2 linked regions of the Rhodovastum atsumiense genome follow. The protein of the gene in region 1 interacts with the protein of each later gene in a pairwise test. Links are inferred from orthologs where the notes say so. Each region holds a gene or a part of one and is shown on either strand. Other genes may lie near its edges. The genes, in order: NBY65_RS04895 and gltA.

The links.
Region 2: the proteins of NBY65_RS04895 (region 1) and gltA interact in binary tests that used the Escherichia coli proteins (3 or more experiments, as listed by UniProt). The link is inferred for Rhodovastum atsumiense from one-to-one orthologs.

Annotation. Positions count from the first base shown.
Region 1 is NZ_OW485601.1:1,117,731-1,128,762, forward strand. Bases 4,378-7,301 are described here. They hold NBY65_RS04895 (lipid kinase), read right to left. Parts: upstream 6,314-7,301; coding sequence 5,441-6,313; downstream 4,378-5,440. Other genes in these bases: pufA (light-harvesting antenna LH1, alpha subunit), read left to right, coding at 4,378-4,446; NBY65_RS04890 (phosphatase PAP2 family protein), read right to left, coding at 4,539-5,444; NBY65_RS04900 (TerC family protein), read right to left, coding at 6,310-7,050. In the rest of the region: NBY65_RS04870 (bifunctional [glutamine synthetase] adenylyltransferase/[glutamine synthetase]-adenylyl-L-tyrosine phosphorylase), read right to left, coding at 1-460; NBY65_RS04875 (YhdP family protein), read left to right, coding at 478-3,777; pufB (light-harvesting antenna LH1, beta subunit), read left to right, coding at 4,112-4,249; more of pufA, read left to right, coding at 4,273-4,377; NBY65_RS04905 (HAD family hydrolase), read left to right, coding at 7,491-8,114; NBY65_RS04910 (acetate/propionate family kinase), read left to right, coding at 9,027-10,259; pta (phosphate acetyltransferase), read left to right, coding at 10,261-11,032. UniProt on the Escherichia coli protein: In vitro phosphorylates phosphatidylglycerol but not diacylglycerol; the in vivo substrate is unknown.
Region 2 is NZ_OW485601.1:680,672-691,625, reverse strand. Bases 3,450-6,295 are described here. They hold gltA (citrate synthase), read right to left. Parts: upstream 5,605-6,295; coding sequence 4,294-5,604; downstream 3,450-4,293. Other genes in these bases: NBY65_RS02895 (CYTH and CHAD domain-containing protein), read right to left, coding at 6,038-6,295; NBY65_RS02905 (glycerophosphodiester phosphodiesterase family protein), read left to right, coding at 3,450-4,209. In the rest of the region: NBY65_RS02915 (ATP-binding protein), read left to right, coding at 1-2,550; cuyB (cysteate racemase), read right to left, coding at 2,563-3,264; more of NBY65_RS02905, read left to right, coding at 3,334-3,449; more of NBY65_RS02895, read right to left, coding at 6,296-7,552; NBY65_RS02890 (SixA phosphatase family protein), read right to left, coding at 7,558-8,091; NBY65_RS02885 (DUF6134 family protein), read left to right, coding at 8,229-8,882; NBY65_RS02880 (alpha/beta hydrolase family esterase), read right to left, coding at 9,033-9,857; NBY65_RS02875 (metallophosphoesterase), read right to left, coding at 9,893-10,567; NBY65_RS02870 (cryptochrome/photolyase family protein), read right to left, coding at 10,564-10,954.

The sequences.
Region 1 (11,032 bases):
CGACCGAGGCCCGCAGCGCGGCCTCGGCCAGATCGGAGAGGGCGGCGGTGACCCGATCGAGATCCCAGATGCCACCGATATCGGCGACGGCGGTGGTCAGCGCGACCGCACGCTTGGCCGCCCGCAGCGTCGCCGCGAGCTGCGCCCGCGGGGCATCCGGCGCCATCGCGGCGATCGCTGCCATGGCGCGCCGCACCGGCTCCTCCGGCCCGGCCTGCACCAGCAGGCCGAGCGCGAGGGCCTCGCGCACCGCCAGGTCAGCCAGATACGGGCTGTTGCCGCCAAGCGCGCGCAGCATCCCGGCCACTGGAGGGTGACCGGCGAGCGCCGCCTCGGCCTCGCCGAGGGCGGAGAAACGTTCGATCAGGCGGTCCGCGGCGGCTGCATCGGCCGGCGCGGGCCAGTGCGCGGGCAGCGCGAAGCCGCCGGGACCACATGTCGGGGAGGGCGTCGTATTCATCAGCGCGCAGGCTGGGCGTGAGCAAGCCTCTCGGTCAAGCCGCCCGCAGCACCGGCCGACAGGTGCACCGGTTCCTGCAGATCGCGCTGGCCCTGGTGATCCTGCTCACCGCTTCCGCCGGCGTGCTGGCCTGGCGCCTGGCGCAGGGCCCGATCGAACTCGGCTGGCTCGCGCGGCGCATCGAAGCCGCCGCCAATCCCGAAGGCAGCCCGATCCGCGTCAGCCTCGACAGTGCCGGGCTGGCCTGGGAAGGCTTCAGCCAGGGCGTCGACATGCCCCTGGATATCCGGCTCACCGGCATCGTCGCCACCGATGCGGCGGGAAACCGCGTCGCCGAGGTACCGGAAGCGGACGTGTCGCTCTCGGCGGCCTCGCTGCTGGCCGGGCGCATCGTGCCGCGGGCGCTGGACATCGAAGGTATACGCCTGCGTGCGCGTCGGAGCGAGGACGGTAGCGTCGCCGTCGATCTCGGCCCCTCCGGCGAAGCCGGGCAGACGGGCGCCGGCGAAGCCGGCCGGGCGGGCGATGCGGCCTCGGGTGATGCGCCCCCTGCGACGCAACCACAGGACTCCCGGGCGCGGGGGCAGGACTTCGTCGCCGATCTGGTGCGCGATCTCGCGCGGCCGGCGACCTCGGATGCCGGGGTGCTCGGCTCGCGCTGGTCACAGTTGCGCCGGGTCCGCGTCCGCGACGCGGCGCTGACGGTGGAGGATCGCCAGCTCGGCACCACCTGGCGGGCCTCGGAGGTGATGCTCGACATCCGGCGGCGCCCGGAAGGCGGGGCCATCGGCAAGGCGGAACTGGCGCTCGGGCTCGGTGACCAGGTCGTGCGCGCCTCCGCCGAGGCGATCCTGCAGGCCGGCAGCCAGACGACGACGGTGGCGCTGCAGCTCAGCCCGGTCAACCCGGCCCGCCTGGCCAAACTCGCCCCCGCCCTGGCCCCGCTCGCCGCCCTCGACGCGACGGTGACGCTGGGGGGAACGGCGGAGCTGAGCGACGATTTTGCCCCCCAGCGCTTCAGCCTGCGCACCCGTATCGGCGCCGGCCGCATCTTCCTGGGCGAAGGCAGCGCGCCGCTGCTCGGCGCCACGGCCGAATTCGACGGCACCCCCTCGCAGGCCGAGCTGCGCCTGACCCGGCTCGAGCTGGCCCCCCGGCCGGAGGGTCCGCGCAGCGTGATCCAGGCCAGCGCGGCGCTGCGCCGGGCGCATGGGCGCCTGAGCGCCGACATCACCGTGGCACTCGACCAGGTGGCCTTCGCCGACCTGCCCGCGCTCTGGCCCGCCGGCGTGGGCGGGCCGGGCACGCGGCCCTGGATCACCCGCAACATCACCGCCGGCAGCGCCCGCAACGCCCGCATCGCGCTGACCCTGATGGCCGCCGAGGATTTCTCGGACGCCGATGTCACCGCGCTGTCCGGCGGCCTGGACGGCGAGGACCTGACGCTGCACTGGCTGCGGCCGGTGCCGCCGCTCGAACATGGCAATGCCCGCCTCAGCTTCGTCTCGCGCGACGAGATCGAGATCGCGGTCACCTCGGGGCGGCAGGCCGGCGGCACGCAAGGCGGCATCGCCGTGCAATCGGGGCGGGTGACCATCCTGGGCATCGCCGGCCATGACCAGTTCCTGAGCCTGGAGACCGACCTCGCCGGCCCGGTCCCCGACCTGCTCGCGGTGCTGAAGCATCCCCGGCTGCGCCTGCTCGACCGGCGCCCGATCCCGATCCAGGATGCCGCGGGGACCATCGCCGGCAAGCTCACCCTGACGCGGCTGCCGCTCAAGGACGATCTCCCGGTCGAGGACATCCGCATCCAGTCGGTCGGCAAGCTGACGAAGCTGCATCTCGGCGGCATTGCCGCCGGCCACGACCTCGATCGCGGCACGCTGGATTTCGAGGCCGGGACCGAAGGGCTGAAGCTGCGCGGCTCGGCGACGCTCGCCGAGATCCCGACACAGTTGCAGGTCGAGATGGATTTCCGCTCCGGCCCGCCCACGCAGGTCCTGCAGAAGATCACGGTCTCCGGCAATGCCGAAGCGCGCCAGCTCGCCGCCGCCGGGCTGGACAGCGCCGGGCTGCTGGATGGCACCACCGGATTGCAGGCGACCTGGCAAACCCGCCGCAACGGTCGCGGCGAGGTCAGCCTGCGCGCCGATCTCGGCCGGACGGTGCTGCAGTTGCCGCAACTCAATTTCCGCAAGCCGGCCGGACGGCCCGCGACCGGAGAGGCGCATGTCCTGCTCGAGCGCGACCAGGTGACGAGCATCGATCGCCTGCGCATCGATGGTGAGGGCGTGCTCCTGGCCGGCCGGGTCGGCTTCGCCGGCGGGCGCGCGCAACGCCTGCAATTCGACCGGGTGATGCTCGGCCCGGCCACCGATGCCAGCGGCGAACTGCGCATCCCCCAGGCGCCAGGCGAGCCTTGGGTGGCGACGCTGTCCGGTCCGAGCCTCGATGCCTCCGCCGAGTTCGGCCGCGACAGCACCTCGAAGCGCGAGAAGCGCGACGACGCCGACCGGCCAGGTCCCCCCTGGAAGGTGGACATGCGCTTCGAGCGCGTCGTGCTCGGCCCGGAAGGCCGGCTGATGCGCAGCGTCATGGCACGCGCGGAAAACGATGGGGAAGTGATCCGGCGCGGCCTGCTGGAAGGCCGCACCTCCACCAACAAGGGCTTCCGCATCGAAATCACGCCGCAGCCGGGCGGACGGACGCTGAACGGCAGTGCCGAGGATGCCGGCGGGTTGTTGCGGGCGCTCGACGTGGTGGACGACATGCAGGGCGGGCACATGACGGTGACTGGCCGTTATGACGACAGCCGGGCCGGCCACCCGCTTTCGGGCACGGCGGAGATCGTCGATTTCCGCATGCGCAACACCCCGAGCCTCGCCAAGCTGCTGCAGGTGATGACGCTGTACGGGCTGGTCGAGGCGCTGCAGGGGCCGGGGCTGGGCTTTGACCGGCTGATCGCCCCGTTCCGGTTGACCGGGGACGAGCTGGAACTGACCGATGCACGGGTGTTCAACGCCTCGCTCGGCATGACCGCGAAGGGACGGATCGATCTCGCCCGGCGGACGGCCGCGGTGGAAGGCACCATCGTGCCGGCCTATTTCTTCAACACGCTGCTCGGCAAGGTGCCGCTGGTGGGCCGGCTGTTCAGTCCCGAGCGCGGCGGCGGCCTGTTCGCCGCCACCTATGCGGTGCGCGGGAAGCTCGATGATCCCACGGTCACGATCAACGCCCTGGCCGCGCTGACGCCGGGCTTCCTGCGCGGGCTGTTCGGGCTGTTCGACCTGCCGAACGGGGGCGGGCCGCAGAACTGACCAGCGGCCCCAGGCGCCTGGCCACGTTGGCGGGGTTTCACCCCGCACCCGACCAGGGCGCTGCCCTGGACCTGCCAAGGGCTTCGCCCTTGGAACCCATTCTTTGCCGCGTCCGGCCCTCGCCTTTCATGACCGTCCAAAGAAAATGACGAAACCAACGTAAAGGGCCGTTGACACATTACAGCGCGGCAATTTATTCTCCATCCGTGTTCACGAGCTGGGTGGCAGCCACTGCCATCAGGTGATGACTTTGTCGGGCAACACGTTCCGATGACGACCCTGCCGCGGGGCATCGCGGAGAAACGTGTCAATCCTCCTAGTTGGAGAGTTAGTCATGGCGAACAGCCTGTCGGGCCTGACCGACGACGAAGCCCAGGAATTCCACAACCAGTTCAAGACCACCTTCTCGGCCTTCCTCGGCGTCGCCGCGGTCGCGCACCTGCTGGTGTGGATCTGGAAGCCCTGGTTCTAAGCTGAGCTGAGGAGGATAATCTCATGGCTAACCCGCAGGACGATTGGAAGATCTGGCTGGTTCTGAACCCGAAGACCTGGCTGCCGGTGATCTGGATCGCCGCGCTCGTGGTCGCGATCGCGGTTCACCTCGCCGTCGTGTCCCAGCCGAAGTTCAACTGGATCGGTGGCCCGGCGCCGGTTGCGGCGACGAAGTAAAATAAGCGATTTATCGCTTCATTTTATTGGCGTGATAGCGGACAGGGCCGGATGGCTCTGTCCGTTATTTTATTGTTACGGGCCTTCCGCCGTTAACCCGGTTCCGCGGGGCGGCGCCATTCCGCGACGGTGAAGCCCACCAGCAGCCAGAACCCACCGACCAGGAAGCCGCTGGCAACATCGGTCGTGTGGTGCACGCTGAGGAAAATCCGGCTGAAGCCGACCAGGATGATGGCAACCCCGGTCCAGTAGGCGATATCGAAACGCCGCCGCGGGTTGGGCAGGTCGCGCAGGATCGCATAGGCGACGAAGCCGAAGGTCGCCATGGCCCCCGTGGCATGGGCGCTCGGGAAGGACGGCGAGAGCGCCGTCGCCACGCCGTCCAGGAATTCCGGCCGGGGCCGGGCGATGGCGAACTTGCCGATCCAGGTCGTCATCTGCGCGCCGACCAGGGTGAGCCAGAGCGGCATGATCAGCCAGAACCGGCGGCTCGCCCAGAGGAAGCCGGTCGCGGTCACCGCGACCGCCCCGAGCGCTGCGCTTTCGCCGAGCGTGGTCACCCAGACGAAACCACGCAGCAGCCAGGGGGCACGATAGGGTGCGAGCGCGGCATTGATGCGATCATCGAAGGGGGCGGTCGCCTCGCCGCTGACCACCACTTCGGCCAGTCCGCCGAACAACGCCGCCGCGTACAAGGCGGCAAGGATCAGCAGCAGCGCCGGCAGGCCGGAGAAGCGCCGCGGCGTGAGCCTCGCCGCCAGGGCCGCGTGCAGGCGGGGATACCTGGCCTCCAGCCAGGCCCGCAACGGCCGGGTGCGGACCCAGGCCCCCGACCGGCGCAGCCGCACCGCCCAGCGTGGCGCCAACGCCAGCGCCTGCCCCAGCGCCAGCCAGGCCAGCCGCCGGACCAGCAGCAGCGCGGCAACGACAAGCAGGATGATCGCCAGCAGCAGCACGGTCCCTGCCCCTTCCGCGCCCGCGCCCACCTCCGGGGTCATGGCACGAAGACCCCGATGGCACGGCGGCGCACGCGAAACCGCGCCGGGGTCTTGGTGGTGATCTCCCCGTCCGTGTTCACCGAGCGGGGACGGCGGGTGCGGATCTCGATCTGCTCGCCTTCCAGGGTGCGGATCTCCGACCAGGTGTCGAGGCGGCCGCTGCGCAGCGCCGGCAACAGGCGCAGCAGGCGCCAGAAGCTGGAGATCTCCAGGCTGTAGATGTGCAGTTGCCCGTCATCGATGCGCGCATGCTCCGAGACGGTCATGCCGCCGCCGTAGTGGCGGCCGTTGCCGACCGCCACATGCACCGTGCGCGAAACCTCGACAGTGGGACCATGGATGATTTCCGCATGGAACGGGCGCAGCCGCGAGAGCACGCGCGCGCCGGCAATGGCATAGCCGAGCGGACCGAAGCGGCGCTTGGCGTCGCGACTCAGCGCCCGGGTCAGGTCCACGCCGAAGCCGATGCTGGCGACGTTGAAGAACGGATGCCCGTTGACCTCGCCGAGGTCGATGCGATGCACCTTGCCGGCGGCGATGATCCGCGCCGCCGCCTCCGGGTCGGCCGGGATCCCGAGCGTGCGGGCGAGGTCGTTGGCGGTGCCGAGCGGGATGATGCCGAGCGGCAGCCCGGTGTCCAGCAGCCCGGGGGCGGCGGCATTCATCGTGCCGTCGCCGCCGCCGATGATCACGCGATCGACCTCGCCGGCCAGGCCGCGGATCAGATCCGACAGATCCCCGGCCCGCTGGCAGTCGCGGCAGAGCACTTCCTCCCCCGCCTGCTGCAGCACGCGGGTGACCGTGTCCCGCGCCCCGGCCCCGCTGCGGCTGTGCGGGTTGACGATCAGCAGCGCCGGGCGCCGCGTCATGCGCCGCCCCCCTCGGGCCGGGCCAGGCGGCGGCGCCGGCGGCCGGCCATTTGGTTCAGCGTCTCGACCAGGGCAGAGAAGCCGATCGCGGCGTAGATGTAGCCCTTCGGCACATGCGCGCCGAAGCCATCGGCGACCAGGGTCATGCCGATCAGCAGCAGGAACGAGAGCGCCAGCATCTTCACCGTCGGATGGCGATCGACAAAGCCCGCGACCGGACCGGCGGCGAGCATCATGATCGCGATCGAAATGCACACCGCCGTGACCATCACCCACAGCTCGTTGGCCATGCCCACCGCAGTGATGACGCTGTCGAGCGAGAACACCAGGTCTAGCGCCGCGATCTGGACGATGGCGGAAGCGAAGCCGATCCTTGCCGTGCCGGCGGTGCCGTGCTCGCCCTCGCCCTCGATGCGGGCGTGGATCTCCACGGTGCCCTTGTAGACCAGGAACAACCCGCCGCCGATCAGGATCAGGTCACGCCAGGAAAAACTGTTTCCCGCCACCGCGAACACCGGCGCGGTCAGGTGCATGATCCAACTGATCGTGGCCAGCAGCGCGAGTCGCAGCCCGAGCGCCAGGGTCAGGCCGATCCGTCGCCCGGCAGCCTGCTGCGCCGGTGGCAGGCGGCCAGCGATGATGCTCAGGAAAATCAGGTTGTCGATGCCAAGGACGATCTCGAGCGCCGTCAGGGTCAGCAGGCTCGCCCAGATCTGTGGGTCGGTCAGCCAGTCCATCACATCCCCCGGCCTGGTACGGCGAAACATGGCCGGCCCAGGGGCCGCCACCGGGTAGGGACGGAAAAGACGATCATCGCGTGATGCTCCATCGGGTCATGGTGGAGAACACGCGCGACACGGCGATCGGATCCGCAACGGCACCGGCTTCGCCGCGAAGCGCGCGGTGATCCGACATCGCAGGGTTGGCCGGCGCAAGCCGACGTCCCTGCCAGAGGGGCCCGGACCGTGTTTGCAGGCCAACAGATCGTACGCCGGTGGGTTCGCGCAACCCGGAGACTGCCCGGACACGTGATCCTCCACCACGGCCCGGTCGGCATCGCCACGCCTACCGACAAGGGAAAAGGTCGCGGTATCTTCGCTGGACAGCCGGACCGGAGGTCCTTATCGGCTGCCCACGTCGTTTCGCCCTCCTTCATCGGTTTTGCCGGGAGCAGCCCGTGGCCCCACGCCGTCCTGTCGTCGTCTTCGATCTCGGCGGCGTGCTGATCGACTGGAACCCACGCCATCTCTATCGCAAGCTTTTCGCGGGCGATGAGGCGGGCATGGAGCGCTTCCTCGCGCAGGTGTGTTCGCCGGCCTGGAACCTGACGCTGGATGCCGGGCGCGACTGGGCAGAGGCGATCGCCGAGCTGGTGGCGCAGCACCCGGAACAGGCGGCGTTGATCACGGCCTACCACCAGCGCTGGCCCGAGATGCTGGGTGGGCCGATCGCCGGCAGCGTCGCCATCCTCGACGAATTGCGGCAATCCGGGACGCCCCTGTACGCGCTCACCAACTGGTCCGACGAAACCTTCGCGATCGCGCTTCGGCTTTACGACTTCCTCGGCTGGTTCGAAGGCATCGTGGTTTCCGGACGGGAACGTCTGGTCAAGCCGGACCCGCGGCTCTTCCGGATCCTGCTGGACCGCCATGGGCTCGCCGCCGGGGATGTTGTCTATATCGACGACAACCCTGCCAATGCCGAGGCGGCGGGCCGGCTCGGCATGCACCCCATCCACTTCACCACCGCGCCGGCGCTGCGTGCAAATCTTGGAGAGCTGGGGCTGCTGGCCGGGCATTAAGAAGCGCCGGCGGCCTGGCACCGATCCCCTGATGGCGGGGCGGCTTCGCGGCGGTCGCGGGGCTGCAGGGGCGGACCAATGGGGAATGATTTTGCAGCCGCTTTCAATGAGCTACGGCAGAATTGCCCACGGTCGATTCCTGACTTGCATCGCTTGAATGATCCGTGCTTGGTCGGTGGCACAGGAACGCCCAGAGCCGTTCGGCAACATCTCTTTACTCTTCGGGCTTTCACCAGCACCGGGTGGAAGTTTCCTGCGCAACTGGTTCTAATTTGTAATCAGATGTGGTGAATATTTCGTTCTGAAACCGGTTTCAAAATTTCCATTCGGATTGACCCAGGTCAAACCTTCGCTTCCCTCAGTTGAATTATTTGTGCATCTGCGAACTTCGCTCCGGCATGTCGCCGGTCACCAGACCAAGGAGATGGCGCATGATCCTCTCGCCCTTGGCGGCTGCCGCAGGGATGCCGGACGGCATCGGCGCACGGCGGCAGAACGTGGCCCGCGACAAGGCATAAGCCGGACGCATCGCGATGCGTGCTTCTCTGCTGCTCACCTTTTTGCGGAAAACGGGCGCGGGCGCACCGTGGCAACCGGGCCCGGGAGCGATTGCTCCCGCTTGGCAACGGCCCTTGGATACGTTACCTGCTGATACCAAGCTGGGCTGGTGCCGGGGAGGACATCACCTGGCCGGCGGAGCTCGCCGTATCGGCTGGTCCAAGGGCCGACGCGTCGGGATCCCGCCCTCTGCCAGGTCGCACTCAACCGGGCGGCCCTGGGCCCTGACTGCTTTCTTGCCGCCCCGCCACCCGACACCGACCTGGTCGCTGCCGTGCAGGCGCGGTACGCCGCGCGCGGCCGGACGGATATATGAAATCGCCGGTCAAACGTGCCGGCGAGGAGGAGACCGCCGTGAGCACTGAAACCTCCCTGATCCTGGTCCTGAACAGCGGGTCGTCCTCGCTCAAATTCGCCGTCCACGAGACCGGCGCGCGGACAGCCCTGTTGTCCGGCCTTGCCGAGCGCCTCGGCGCCGCACAGCCGACCATCACCTTCAAGGAAGCCGACCGGAAGGCGACGCACGCGCTGCCGGCCGCCACCCATACCGCGGCGCTGGACGCGGTGCTGGCCGAGCTCACCCGCCATGGCTGGCTGGATCGCCTGACCGCGATCGGCCACCGCGTGGTGCATGGCGGCGAGCGCTTCGCCGCCTCGGTGGTCATCACCCCGCAGGTCATCGCCGACATCGAGTCCTGCAGCCATCTGGCACCGCTACACAACCCGCCGGCGCTGCTGGGCATACGCGTCGCGATCGAGCGGCTGCCGACGATCCCGCATGTCGCCGTGCTCGACACCGCCTTCCACCAGACGATGCCGCCCCGGGCCTACATGTACGCGCTGCCGATGTGGGTCTATCGCGACCATGGCGTGCGCCGCTACGGCTTCCACGGCACCAGCCACCGCTTCGTGGCGCAGGAAGCCGTGCAGATGCTCGACCTCGATCCCGCCGACCATGGCCTGGTCATCGCCCATCTGGGCAACGGCTCCTCGGCAACGGCGGTGCAGGACGGGCGCAGCGTCGATACCACGATGGGCATGACCCCGCTGGAAGGCCTGGTGATGGGCACCCGCCCAGGCGATGTGGATCCCGGCGCCCTGATCTACCTGATGCGCCGCACCGGCTGGACCGTCGACGAGATGGACGCGATGCTGAACAAGCAATGCGGCCTGCTCGGGCTGTCCGAGCTGTCGAATGACTGCCGCGAACTGGGCAACGCCGCCGCCGAAGGCCACGAGGGCGCCAACCTGGCGCTCGATGTGTTCGTGCACCGGCTGGCACGGCATATCGGCGGGCTGGCGATGTCGCTGCGACGCCTGGATGCGGTGGTGTTCACCGGCGGCATCGGCGAGAACGCCGCGCGCATCCGCGAAATGACGCTGCAACGCCTCGCGCCGCTCGGGATCGAGCTGGATGCCGAGGCGAACCGCCGCTGTGTCGGTGGCACCCCCGGCCTGATCAGCACCGGCAACAAGCCGGCGGCGCTGGTGGTGAACACCAACGAGGAATGGATGATTGCCTGCGACACAGCCGCCCTGGCCCGTGCCGGCGCGGAAGAGCAGGATTCGCTGAAGGAGATCGCCTGACATGGACCGGCCGCGCCAGACATTCTTTCTGGCTCCCGTCTCGGATGACGTGGGACTGACTTCGATGGCGCTCGGCCTGGTGCAGGCGCTGCGCCGCGACCATGTCGCGGTCGGTTTCATCAAGCCGATCCTGCAGCCAGACACACGGGGCGTCGCCGACCTCGCCCCCTACTTCGCCCGCAACGTCCTGCATCTGGAAACACCGGAGCCGATCGCGTACGCGCAGGCCGAGGCCAGCGTGCGCAACGGCGGCCTGGACGCGCTGATGGAAGACCTGGTGGCGATGGTGGAGGCGGCCGGGGCCGGCTGCGACGCCGTCGTGATCCAGGGCCTGATCCCCTTTGCCGACCTGCAGGTCGCGAGCCAGCTCAACGCCGCCATGGCGCGCAGCTTCGCCGCCAGCCTGGTGCCGGTGCTCTCCGGGACCGGCCAGAACGCCGAGGCGCTCGGCGCCGTGGTCGACCTGACTGTCCGCCAGTTCGCCGACGGCGAGGAACCGCCGCCGGTCGCCGGCGTGCTGGTCAACCGGCTGAAGGCGGGCCCGATGGCCGGCGCGCTCGGCGAGTACCTGCCCGGCAGCGGTGGCCGCGTGCCGGTGCTGGGCGACGTGCCGTTCGAGCCGAAGCTGACCGCGCCGCGGCTGCAGGACGTGGTCGAGGCGCTCAGCCTCGGCATCGAGCAGGAAGGCAATCTCGCGCGGGCGCGGGTGCAGCATTTCGTCACCGCCGGGCGCGGCGTCGATGGCGTGATCGACCGGCTGCGGCCGGGCACGC
Region 2 (10,954 bases), 440 kb from region 1 along the record:
CCGCTGCCGGCCCCGGCCGTGCGCGGCCGACGCCGCCGTGACGTCGGCATCCTCCATTACGTCCTTGTGCTCAGCATCATCCTTGGCATCTGGGCGAGCATCGGCATCTTTCTCCGCCAGGAGCGCCTGCAGCTTGAGCAGGCAGCCCGGCTGGAAGCGAGCAACCTCGCCCGCGCGCTGGCCGATTCCACCTTTGCCACCTTGCAGCAGATCGACGCCCTGCTGCTGTTCGCCCGCGACGCCTATGCCGCCGATCCGGATGCCTTCGACCTGCCCGCCTTCGTGCGCCGGCAATTTCTCACTGCGCCTGACCTTCACCTCAGCCTGGTGGGACCCGATGGCATCGTTCGCCAGTCCAGTTTTTTGATTCCATCCCGAACCGACCTGTCCGACCGCGAACACGTCCGCAGCCAGAAGGAAAGCACCGAGGACCGGCTGTGCGTCGGCGTCCCGGTGATCGGCCGCCTTTCCGGCCGTGCCGCGCTGCATACGTCCCGCCGGATCATCCGTCCCGATGGCGGCTATGGCGGTGCGCTGGTGGTCACGGTCGATCCCAGCCATTTCGAGCGCTTCTTCCGGTCGCTGGAAATCGGCCGGGGCATCGTGCTGCTGGTTGGCGGCGACGGCGTGATCCGGGCCCGCGCCCCCGCTGCCGCCGATCCCGCGTCCGGGCATGTCGTCGGACGGCTGGCCGAGGAAGCCGCGGCCGGGCGGGATAGCGGGGCGTTCCGCGGGATCAGCGAGGTGGACGGCATCGAGCGGGTCATCGGCTTTCGCCGCGTTGCCCTGCCCAGCCTGATGCACCCGCTTTATGTCGTGGTCGGCCGCGACACCACCGAGGCGCTGGCCCCGTATTACCAGGACCGTCGCAAGTACAACGTGGCCGGCGCCTGCCTGACCTTGCTGGTGGCGGCCGCGGCCGCGGCGCTGCTGGTGCAGCGCTGGCGGCTGCTGCAGTCGCAGGCGGCGCTGACCGCCACGCTCGAGAATGTCAGCCAGGGCGTCATCATGATCGATGCCGAGGGGCGGGTGCCGGTGATCAACCGCCGCGCCATCGAGCTGCTCTCCCTGCCGCCCGAACTGCTCGACCGTCACAGGCCCGCCTTTAACGACATCCTGCGCCATCAGCTCGACAGCGGCGAGTTCGGCCCGCCCGAGCACATCGATCCCGATTTCCTGCGCTTCGTCGTCTCCGGTGGCATCAGCATGGAATACGGCATCTACGAGCGCGAGCGCCTCAACGGCACCGTCCTGGAAGTGCGCACCCAGTTGCTGGCCGATGGCGGGGCGGTGCGCACCTATACCGACGTGACCGAGCGCCGCCAGAACGAGCAGGCCCTGGCCACCGCCCGCGATGCCGCCGAGGCCGCCGGGCGCGCCCGCAGCGATTTCCTCGCGGTGATGAGCCACGAGATCCGCACGCCGCTGCATGGCATCATCGGCGTCGCCGGCCTGCTGCTCGAGATGAAGCTCGGCGCCACCGAGCAGCACTATGTGCGTATCGTGCTCGAATCCGGCAATCACCTGCTGCAACTGATCAACGACATCCTCGATTTCTCCCGCCTCGATGCCGCCAGGCTCGAGCTGGATGATACCGCCTTCGACGTGCGCGACGTCGCCGGCAACGCCATCGAGCTGTTGTCGTCCGAGGCCCGCGCCAAGGGGCTTACGCTCGGGCTCGACATTGCCGGGGACGTGCCGCGCCGCGCCTCGGGGGATGCCCGGCGGCTGCGCCAGGTGCTGCTGAACCTGCTTGGCAACGGCATCAAGTTCACCGCGGCGGGCTCGGTGCGCCTGGGGGTTGCCGCGCTGCCGGCCGAGCCCGGCCGCGTGCGGCTTGCCTTCACGGTGACCGATACCGGCATCGGCATCGCCCCGGACGCGCAGGAGCGCCTGTTCACGGCGTTCACCCAGGTCGACAGTTCGATTTCGCGTCGTTTCGGCGGCAGCGGGCTTGGCCTGGCGATCTGCCGGCGACTGGTCGAGCAGATGGGCGGCGGCATCGCCGTCGAGAGCGCGCCGGGAAAGGGCAGCACGTTCCGCTTCGACATCCTGCTGCGGGCCGATGCCGCCGAGCCGGCGCCCGGCGGCATGGCGCCGGCAGCCGATCCGGCCGAGCCGGCGGAACGGCCCCAGGGCCTGCACGTGCTGCTGGCCGAGGACAATGCCACCAATCGCCTGGTTGCCACCCGCATGCTGGAACGGCTCGGCCACCGGGTCACCGCCGTTACCAACGGGCTGGAGGCGTTGCAGGCGGTCAGCGCCGCCATGCCCGACGTGGTGCTGATGGACGTGATGATGCCGGAGATGGACGGGTTGACCGCCACTTCCACGATCCGCCGCCTGCCCGGACCGGAAGCGCGCGTGCCGATCATCGGCCTGACCGCCAATGCCCTGCGCGGCGACGAGGTGGCCTGCCTGTCCGCCGGCATGGACCACTTCGCCACCAAGCCGATCAGCGCCGACCGGCTCGCCGATGCGATCGCCCAGGTGATGACGGGGCGTGGCGGCATCCACCCGCCCGGGGCGGCGGAAGAAAACGCGGCCTGACGTGACGGCTTGTCAGTCGCCCTTGGCCCACGCAATGGCAACGCGGGCGAGCGCGTCGATGGTATCGACCACCGGCACGCCGAGGCTGTCGGCGGGGCCGGCCTGGATCCCGAGCGGAATCTCGGTGCAGCCCAGCACCACCGCCTGCGCGCCACGTCCGGCCAGCGCGCGCACGGCGGCGGCGAGCGGCGCGAAGGCCACTTCCGGCCGGTTGGCCTTCACCTCGGCGATGCCCGGCGACACCAGCCCGTCCATTTCCTCGGGGGTTGGCGTCACGCAGGTCCAGCCCATGCGGTCCAGACGATCCTGATAAAGCCGGGTCTGCAACGTCGCGGCCGTGCCCAGCACCCCCACCGGGCCGGATGGCACCACGGCGCGCAGCGCTGCGGCGGCGGCATCGACGATATGCAGGATGGGCAGGCCTTCCTCCGCCATCCCGTCGATCCAGAGATGGGCGGTGTTGCAGGGAATCGCGACCGCGCCGCAGCCGGCCGCCTTCAGTCCGCGCAGCCCGCGCCGCAACCAGGGCAGCGGATCCTCGCCGCCGCCAAGCCGGGCCGCGGTCCGGTCCGGCACGCGCGGGTCCGACCACAGGATCGCGGGCACGTGGTCCTGGTCGCGGGCCGCCGGCGTGAGCAATGTCAGCCGGGCCATGAACTGCGCGCTCGCCAGCGGACCCATGCCGCCGAGCACGCCGAGAATGCGTTCGCTCATGCGGCCAGCCTCCCGCTAACTTGACCGACGCGCAAGCACGCGCCTAAGCGCCCGGCAGGAGGGTCATGCATGGCACGTCGGTTCGAACTGCAAGGGCATCGCGGCGCACGGGGATTGTTTCCCGAGAACACGCTGGAGGGATTCCGGGCGACCATCGCCCTGGGCGTGGACGCGATCGAGCTCGACATCGGCGTCACCGCCGACGGCGTGCCGGTGGTGTTCCACGATGCGACGCTCAATGGCGACATCGTGCGCGGCCCGGACGGCACCTGGCTGGCCGGCGAGGGGCCGGCGATCCACGCCCTGAGCTTCGCCGAGCTGATGCAGTACGACGTCGGACGATTGCGGCCCGACACCGGTTATGCCGCTGCGCAGGTGGCGCAGGACGGCGCGCGCATTCCCACGCTCGCCGCCACCTTCGGCGCCACCGGTGGCGTGCGCATCGATGCCGAGCTGAAAACGATCGCCGACCGGCCGGAGCTGACCGTGCCCCCTGCCGAGATGGCCGAGCGCGTGCTGGCGGTGGCGGAAGCGGCGGGGGCGCTCGGGCGGCTCGACCTGCGCTCCTTCGACTGGCGCGGCCTGCGCCATGCCCGCGCGCTGCGGCCGGGGCTGAAACTGACCTTCCTCACCAATGCCAGGACGGTGGCCGCGGCGGCATTGTGGTGGGGGGGACCGTCGCCCGCCGATTACGGCGGCTCGGTGCCGCGCGCGGTGGCGGCCGAGGCGGGAGCGGCGTGCTGGGCCCCTTCCCATGTCGGGTTGCAGCGTGCCGAGATCGAGGAAGCGCACGCGCTCGGGTTGCGCGTGGTGCCGTGGACGGTGAACGACCCGGCCGACATGGAACGGCTGATCGCCTGGGAGGTCGATGGGATCTGCACCGACCGGCCGGATCTGGCGCGGACGGTGATGGCGCGGGCGGGGCTGCCGCTGCCGGGCGCATAGAGCGCCGTCGTCCCGCGGCGAGCGCCATGAAAAAGGCCCGGCCGGCGAGTGCCGACCGGGCCGCGCAAGAGGAATGGCGGAGGCTCAGCCGCGCTGGGCGAGCGGCACGAAATTCCGCTGCACCGCGCCGGTGTAGATCTGCCGCGGACGGCCGATGCGCTGGCTCGGGTCTTCGACCTGTTCCTTCCACTGGCTGATCCAGCCGACGGTGCGCGCCACCGCGAACAGCACGGTGAACATGCTGGTCGGGAAGCCCATCGCCTTGAGGATGATGCCAGAGTAGAAATCGACGTTCGGGTACAGCTTGCGGCTGACGAAATACTCGTCGTCGAGCGCGATCTTCTCCAGCTCCATGGCAAGGTCGAGCAGCGGATCGTCCTTGATGCCGAGGTCCTCGAGCACCTCGTGGCAGGTCTGCGCCATGATCTTCGCGCGCGGGTCGTAGTTCTTGTAGACCCGGTGGCCGAAGCCCATCAGGCGGACGTTGCTGTTCTTGTCCTTCACCTTTTCGATGAAGGACTTGATGTTGCTGACATGGCCGATCTCGCCCAGCATCTTCAGCACCGCCTCGTTGGCGCCGCCATGGGCGGGCCCCCACAGGCTGGCGATGCCGGCGGCGATGCAGGCGAAGGGGTTGGCGCCGGTCGAGCCGGCCAGCCGCACCGTGCTGGTCGAGGCGTTCTGCTCGTGGTCGGCATGCAGGATCAGGATGCGATCCATCGCCCGCGCCAGCACCGGATTGAGCTTGTATTCCTCGGGCGGCACCGCGCCCATCATGTACAGGAAGTTCTCTGCGTACCCGAGATTGTTGCGGGGGTACATGAACGGTTGGCCGATCGAATATTTGTAGGCCCAGGCAGCGATCGTCGGCACCTTGGCGATCAGCCGGAAGGCGGCGATGCGCCGATGGTCGGCATTATTGATGTCGAGGCTGTCGTGATAGAAGGCCGACAACGCGCCGACCACGCCGCAGATCACCGCCATCGGATGCGCGTCGCGGCGGAATCCGTTGTAGAAGCTGCGCAGCTGCTCGTGCACCATGTTGTGCCGCAGCACGCCCATCTCGAATTCGGCTTTCTGCTTGGGCGTCGGCAGGTCGCCGTTGAGCAGCAGATAGGCCACTTCGAGGAAGTTGGAATGCTCGGCGAGCTGCTCGATCGGGTAGCCACGGTGCAGCAGGATGCCGGCGTCGCCGTCGATGTAGGTGATCTTGCTTTCGCAGGAGGCGGTGTTGCCGTAACCCGGATCGTAGGTGAACACCCCGACGCTGTCGTAAAGCTTGCGGATGTCGGCGACCTGTGGGCCGATGCTGCCCGGGATCAGCGGCAGCCGCGTCGACTTGTTCGTGCCATCGAGCGTGACCGTGATCGATCCGCCGCCATTCGTGCCGCTCATGAATCTTCCCTCATTTCCAGGCGGCGTATTCGCCGCCGCATTTATGCGCCTTGGCCGCGATCCGGCGCGATCCCCTCGGCTATGCGGGACACTAGGACCGGGATGGCGGACACGCAACCTTCGCGCCTGCAGCAAAAACCGCGCAGGGAGGCGTTCGGCCTGGTGCCGTCCCGCCGCAGCCCACGCCATTGGCCTGTGCCTACACCTCCGTCATCGCGAAATTCCCCGTCCGGGCATGCCTGAAGGGCACCCCGCCGCCCGGCCGACTCCCTCACGACAACGCAGGATCCGCCCCTGGGGATGGTCCGGGGCGACCATGTTGGAACCAGGCGGGACCCCGCGGGAGTATTCCGGGGCGCCGACGCCTATCGCGTCGGTCGGGCGAATTCAACCGTTGTCTCCGGGACCTCGCCTGGAAAGCCGCCTCGCCCGATCAGTTCCAGAAAGGATCCAGCCGGTGAAAGCGGTTCCAGCAGCGTGCGATCTCGGCCCGGCTGTCACCCGCCTGCGCGGCGACGAAGCCTTGCACCACGCCGCCGGCGTAGCTGCCGGCGGCACCGATTTCTTCCAGCAGCCCCGCCGCCACGGCCGCGTCATTGAGATGCCCGATCGCTTCCTGCAGCGCGGTGAGGCGGCGGATGAAGCGACGGGTCCCGCGCCCGGGGAACAGGGGGGCGAAGAATTCAGCCGCATAGCGCAGGCGCTTGCCGGCAATCCGTAGCTGATGCAGGGTTTCCACCGGCAGCGCGGTGACGTCGTCGCCGGCCTTGCGCAAGGGAGCAAGTCGCCGCTCCAGCACGCGAGAGGCGAAGTCGGACAGCGGCATCGCCAGCCGGCGCGCCTGTCGGGCCCGTTCGCCATCGCCATCGCCCGGCGCGTCCCACGGCCGCGCCGCGGCCAGCATCGCCAGCGCCAGGGCGAGGTGACGGAACTCGGGGCCGTCCAGCCAGGCCCGCAACGTCCCATAGGCCTCCTGGCGCCGCCGCTCGGCGGCGGCAAGCATGCGGGTGATCGCCGGATCGGCAGGAAAGACGGTGCCGACCTTCGCGCCGATGCCGGTGGTAAACACGTCCCAGTCCCGCGCCGGCCCGAGCGTGCGGGCCAGCGTCTTCAGGCCGGTCGTGACAGCATCGAGTTCCTCGCACTGCACGGCGCGCCGGAACAGCCCGGTGGCCGAGCGCAGGCGACGCAGCGCCACCCGCATCTGGTGGACCGGCACGGGGGCCTGCGCCGCCGTCGCGGCGGGGGCATGGTGCAGGACGACGTCGGTCAGGTGCGCGACGATGTGCGCGAAGGCTTCGCCGACCGTGCTGCGCGCGGCCAGGGAGGGGGCCCCGAGCCGGCGCGGCGGCAGCGGCCGGCCGGCGAGCGCCGCCGCTTCCGCCGCCAGCGAAGCCGCCGGGACAGTGAGCGCGACCGTACTGGCCAGCGTGGTGACCACCGTGGCGACGGCGCCGGCGGGGCCGCGCAACAGCAGGCGCGCGCAGGGGCCTTCAACATCGCCGGCGTGCAGCGTGCCGGCCAGCAGCATCGCCTCCACGCCTCCGGCGCCGGCGAAGGGCCGCGCCCGCCCCTCGAGCGTGGCGATGGGGGTCAGGTCGGCGGGCAGGTCCGACCCGAGCAGCTCGGGAGACGCGGCCTCGGCCAGCACCGGGAAGGGCGTGCCGGGCGGCGCAAGCTCCTCCGGCCCGGGCAGGATCCGCTGCAGCAGCCAGATGGTGGTGCGGCCCTGGCGGCGCTCCAGCAGCGCCAGCCCTTCGGCGGCGAGCGCGCCATCCGCCGTGTCGTGCCAGATGAGGCGCAGCGTCGTGGCACGATTCCGTGTCGCCTGCAGCAGGCGCGGCAGGCGCGACGCCTCGTCGGGGGCAAGGGCGAGATCGAGCGAAAGCGATGGCGAACGCGACGGAGAAACGGTGGCTTCGGCCGTATCCGGCAGGCGTATGTGCATGGCGTTCAGACCGCCAGCTCCGGCAGGTCACGGGGACAGAGAAAACGCAGCAGCCGTCCGCCGCCCTCGCCCAGGTTGCGCCAGGCGCCGGCCACCGCGAACTCGGCGAGCGCACCGGTCGGGTAGCCCTCGGCCAGGCGCTGCACGGCGTTGCCCCCGAGGGTGATGGCATGCGCGCCGACCAGGGTCATGGCCAGCTCGTGCAGCCCCGGGTTGTGGCCGATCAGCAGCACGCTGCGGGCGGTTTCGGCCACACCCCGCAGCACCTGCAGCAATTGCCCGGTGGTGGCGAGATAAAGGGCGTCCATCGGCTCGACCAGCGGCGTCTCGTCCCACGGCTCCAGCGCTTCGAGCGTCTGCAGCGTTCGGCGGGCCGATGACACCAGCACCACATCGGGGGACAGCCCGAGATCGCGCATGGCGCGACGCATGGTCGCGGCCGCCAGACGGCCGCGAGCATTGAGCGGCCGGGCATGGTCGGACAGCTTCGGGTCGTCCCATGAGGACTTGGCGTGACGCATCAGCAACAACTGGCGCAAGGCGGCGGTCTGCCTCTCCAGGGAACGATCGGGCGGAAGTCTGCCACGTCCTGCGCCGCTTGTCGTGTCTGCGCCCATGCCTAAGCTTTGGGCAGCGCCCGGCGGTTCCCGGGATGCTTGGAGAAACACCCATCGTGATGACCCATGAGCGCCCATGGCTGCGGCTTGGCCGGCGGGCAATGTTGGCCGGTTTGCTGGCATTGCCAGCCGGCGCGGCCGGCGCCGCGCTGCTCGCGACCGACCGCAGTTTCCGCGTGCTCGCCGATGGCAGGCCCATCGGCACCCATGCCGTACGCTTCAGCCGCCGTGGCGAGGCGCTGGAAGCGTCCAGCACGATCAGGCTGGCGGTGACGGTCGGCCCGCTGACCGTGTTCCGCTTCACCCACCAGGCCGTCGAGACATGGCAGGGACAGACTTTCGTCCGGATCGAGAGCCAGACCAATGACGACGGCACGAAGCTGTGGATGCGGGCGATGCGGCAAGGCGGAGGGGTGACGGTCGAAGGCAGCGCCGGCCGCCACATCGCGCCGGCGGCCGCACTGCCCTCGACCTGGTGGAACCGCGCGGTGCTGGCCGCGCCGCTGTTCAGCGCCCAGGACGGACAGATGTACGACAAGCAGGTCACGGCGGGTCCGCTGGAGACGCTGCCCGGCGGTGATGGCAGCCTGCGCGGGTGGCGGCACTCGGTGACGGTCGGCACCGATGTGGATGTCTGGTACGACCTGGAAGGACGATGGGCGGGATTGCGGTTCCACCGCAATGGAAAGTTGATTACCTACCTGCCGGAATGAGCGCGGGGTTTCACCCCGCACCCGACCAGGGGCTCTGCCCCTGGACCTCGCCAGGGGCTTCGCCCTTGGATCCCATTCTTCGCCGCGCAGCGCACCTGGGGTGCAGGGGTCCCCTGACCCCTGCCGGGTCAAGGGCGGAGCCCTTGCCTTTCAGCGCTGCGCCGGCAGGCGGCTGGCCCAGCGCAGTCCTTCGCCGAGCCAGGTGCCTTCGATCTCGTGTCCCCCCGGATGCAGGCAAAGTTCCAGGGTGCGGCGGGTGCGGCAGGACCAGACCATGCAATCCAGTTCGCCGGCGCTGACCCGGTGGTCCGGTTCGCCCTGGCAGCGGTCGGTTTCGCGCCAGATCGTGAAGCCGCGGTGGATGTCGGCCAGACGCCAGCGCTCGCCGATCGATCGGCCCGCGAGCGGCGCCACGGGATCGGCGGTGCCGTGCACGTGCCGCAGGTTGACCGGGGCGGTGCAGGCGGTGGGCATGCGTTCCCAGAAGCCGCCGGCGAAGGGCAGGAAGGCGGTGAAGCCGAGCGGCGCGAAGCAGGCCATGTCCCACACCATCGAGCCGCCGCTGCTGAAGCCGCCAAGTACGATGGTGTGAGTAACCGGCAGGCGCTTGCGCACATCGGCCACGACCGTACGCAGGAAGCTGCGGTCATCGCGGGTCTGGCGTGGCGCGCCCTGGTGCGACCAGTCGCCGCCGGCGCCGTCCGGGGCGACCAGCAGGAACCCGAGCTGGTCGGCGGGGCCGGTCACCTCGGGGTTGTCGAGGATGCCGGCGCCGCTGCCGCGATGGCCGTGCAGGAACACCAGCAGCGGCAGCGGCGTGGTGCCGTTCCAGCCCGGCGGGGCATGGACGTGATAGATGCCGCCCGGGACATGGCAGGGTTCGCAGGGGGTGGCCGGGGTGGCGGACGGGGCCGGCGCGACGGAGGGCGCCGCCGCGGCCAGCGAGAGCAGCAGGACGGCGGGCAGGGCGCGCATGGCGTCAGCCCGGCCCGGGCAGACAGGGAGACATCTCAGCCCTCTCCGGGGAGGTCGATCCAGGAGAGATGTCCACCCTTTCCGGCCCCCGTGTCCAGGAACACCGCCGTGCCCCCGGCCGCGCCCTGGCGCATCCAGGGGCGCCCGTCGGTCGAGCGCATGTCGTGGCCGCAATAGACGGTCAGGCCGGGCGGGATGCGGTCGATCCAGTCGAGCACGCGCTCGGGGTAGCCGTCGCGTTGCATGCGGCCGGTGGTCTGGCCGAACAGGGCGCGGGCGAGCGCGCCGGTGGGCCTGGTGCCGAAGGCGGGCGGCGGGGTGGCGAGCATGGTCGTGTGGAAGCCGCCATGGACGAAGAAACGGGTGCCCTGGCGCAGCCAGGCCGGGGCCTGGCGGATCGCCTCCAGCGCCTCTGCCTGCAGCGCCGGGTCGAGCTGGGCGAGCGTCGCTGCCAGGGCGGCATCGGTGCGCACCTCGCGACCGAGCAGCCGCCGCGCGAGTTTGTGATCATGGTTGCCGAGCAGGAACAGGCCCCGGCGCTCCGCCCGCAGGCGCAAGGCGATGCGCAATGCACCGGCGCTGTCGGGGCCGTTATCCGTCAGGTCCCCGAGCTGGATGACGAAACGCTCGGTGTCAGCGGCCCGGGCGAAGCCGACGGCGTCGCCGTGCACGTCGCCCACCACCCGCAGCGGGGTACGCGGCGGGATCACGTGGCCGACAGGCTGGCGAAGGCGGCCAGCGCGCGGGCCCGCCCGGCGGCTAGGTCGACGATCGGCGCGGGATAGGTGATGCCGGGGCGCAACCGGGCGGCTTCCAGCACGTCGGCGGGGGCAGCCCAGGGCTCGTGGATCCAGCGATCGGGCAGGCGGGCCAGCTCCGGGACGAAGCGGCGGACATAGCTGCCATCGGGGTCGAACTTCCGGCCCTGCAGCACCGGGTTGAAGATCCGGAAGAACGGGGCGGCATCGGCGCCGCAGCCCGCCACCCACTGCCAGGAGGCGGCGTTGTTGGCGAGATCGGCGTCCACCAGCGTGTCCCAGAACCAGGCCTCGCCCTGCTGCCAGGGCAGCATCAGGTGCTTGACCAGCAGGCTGGCG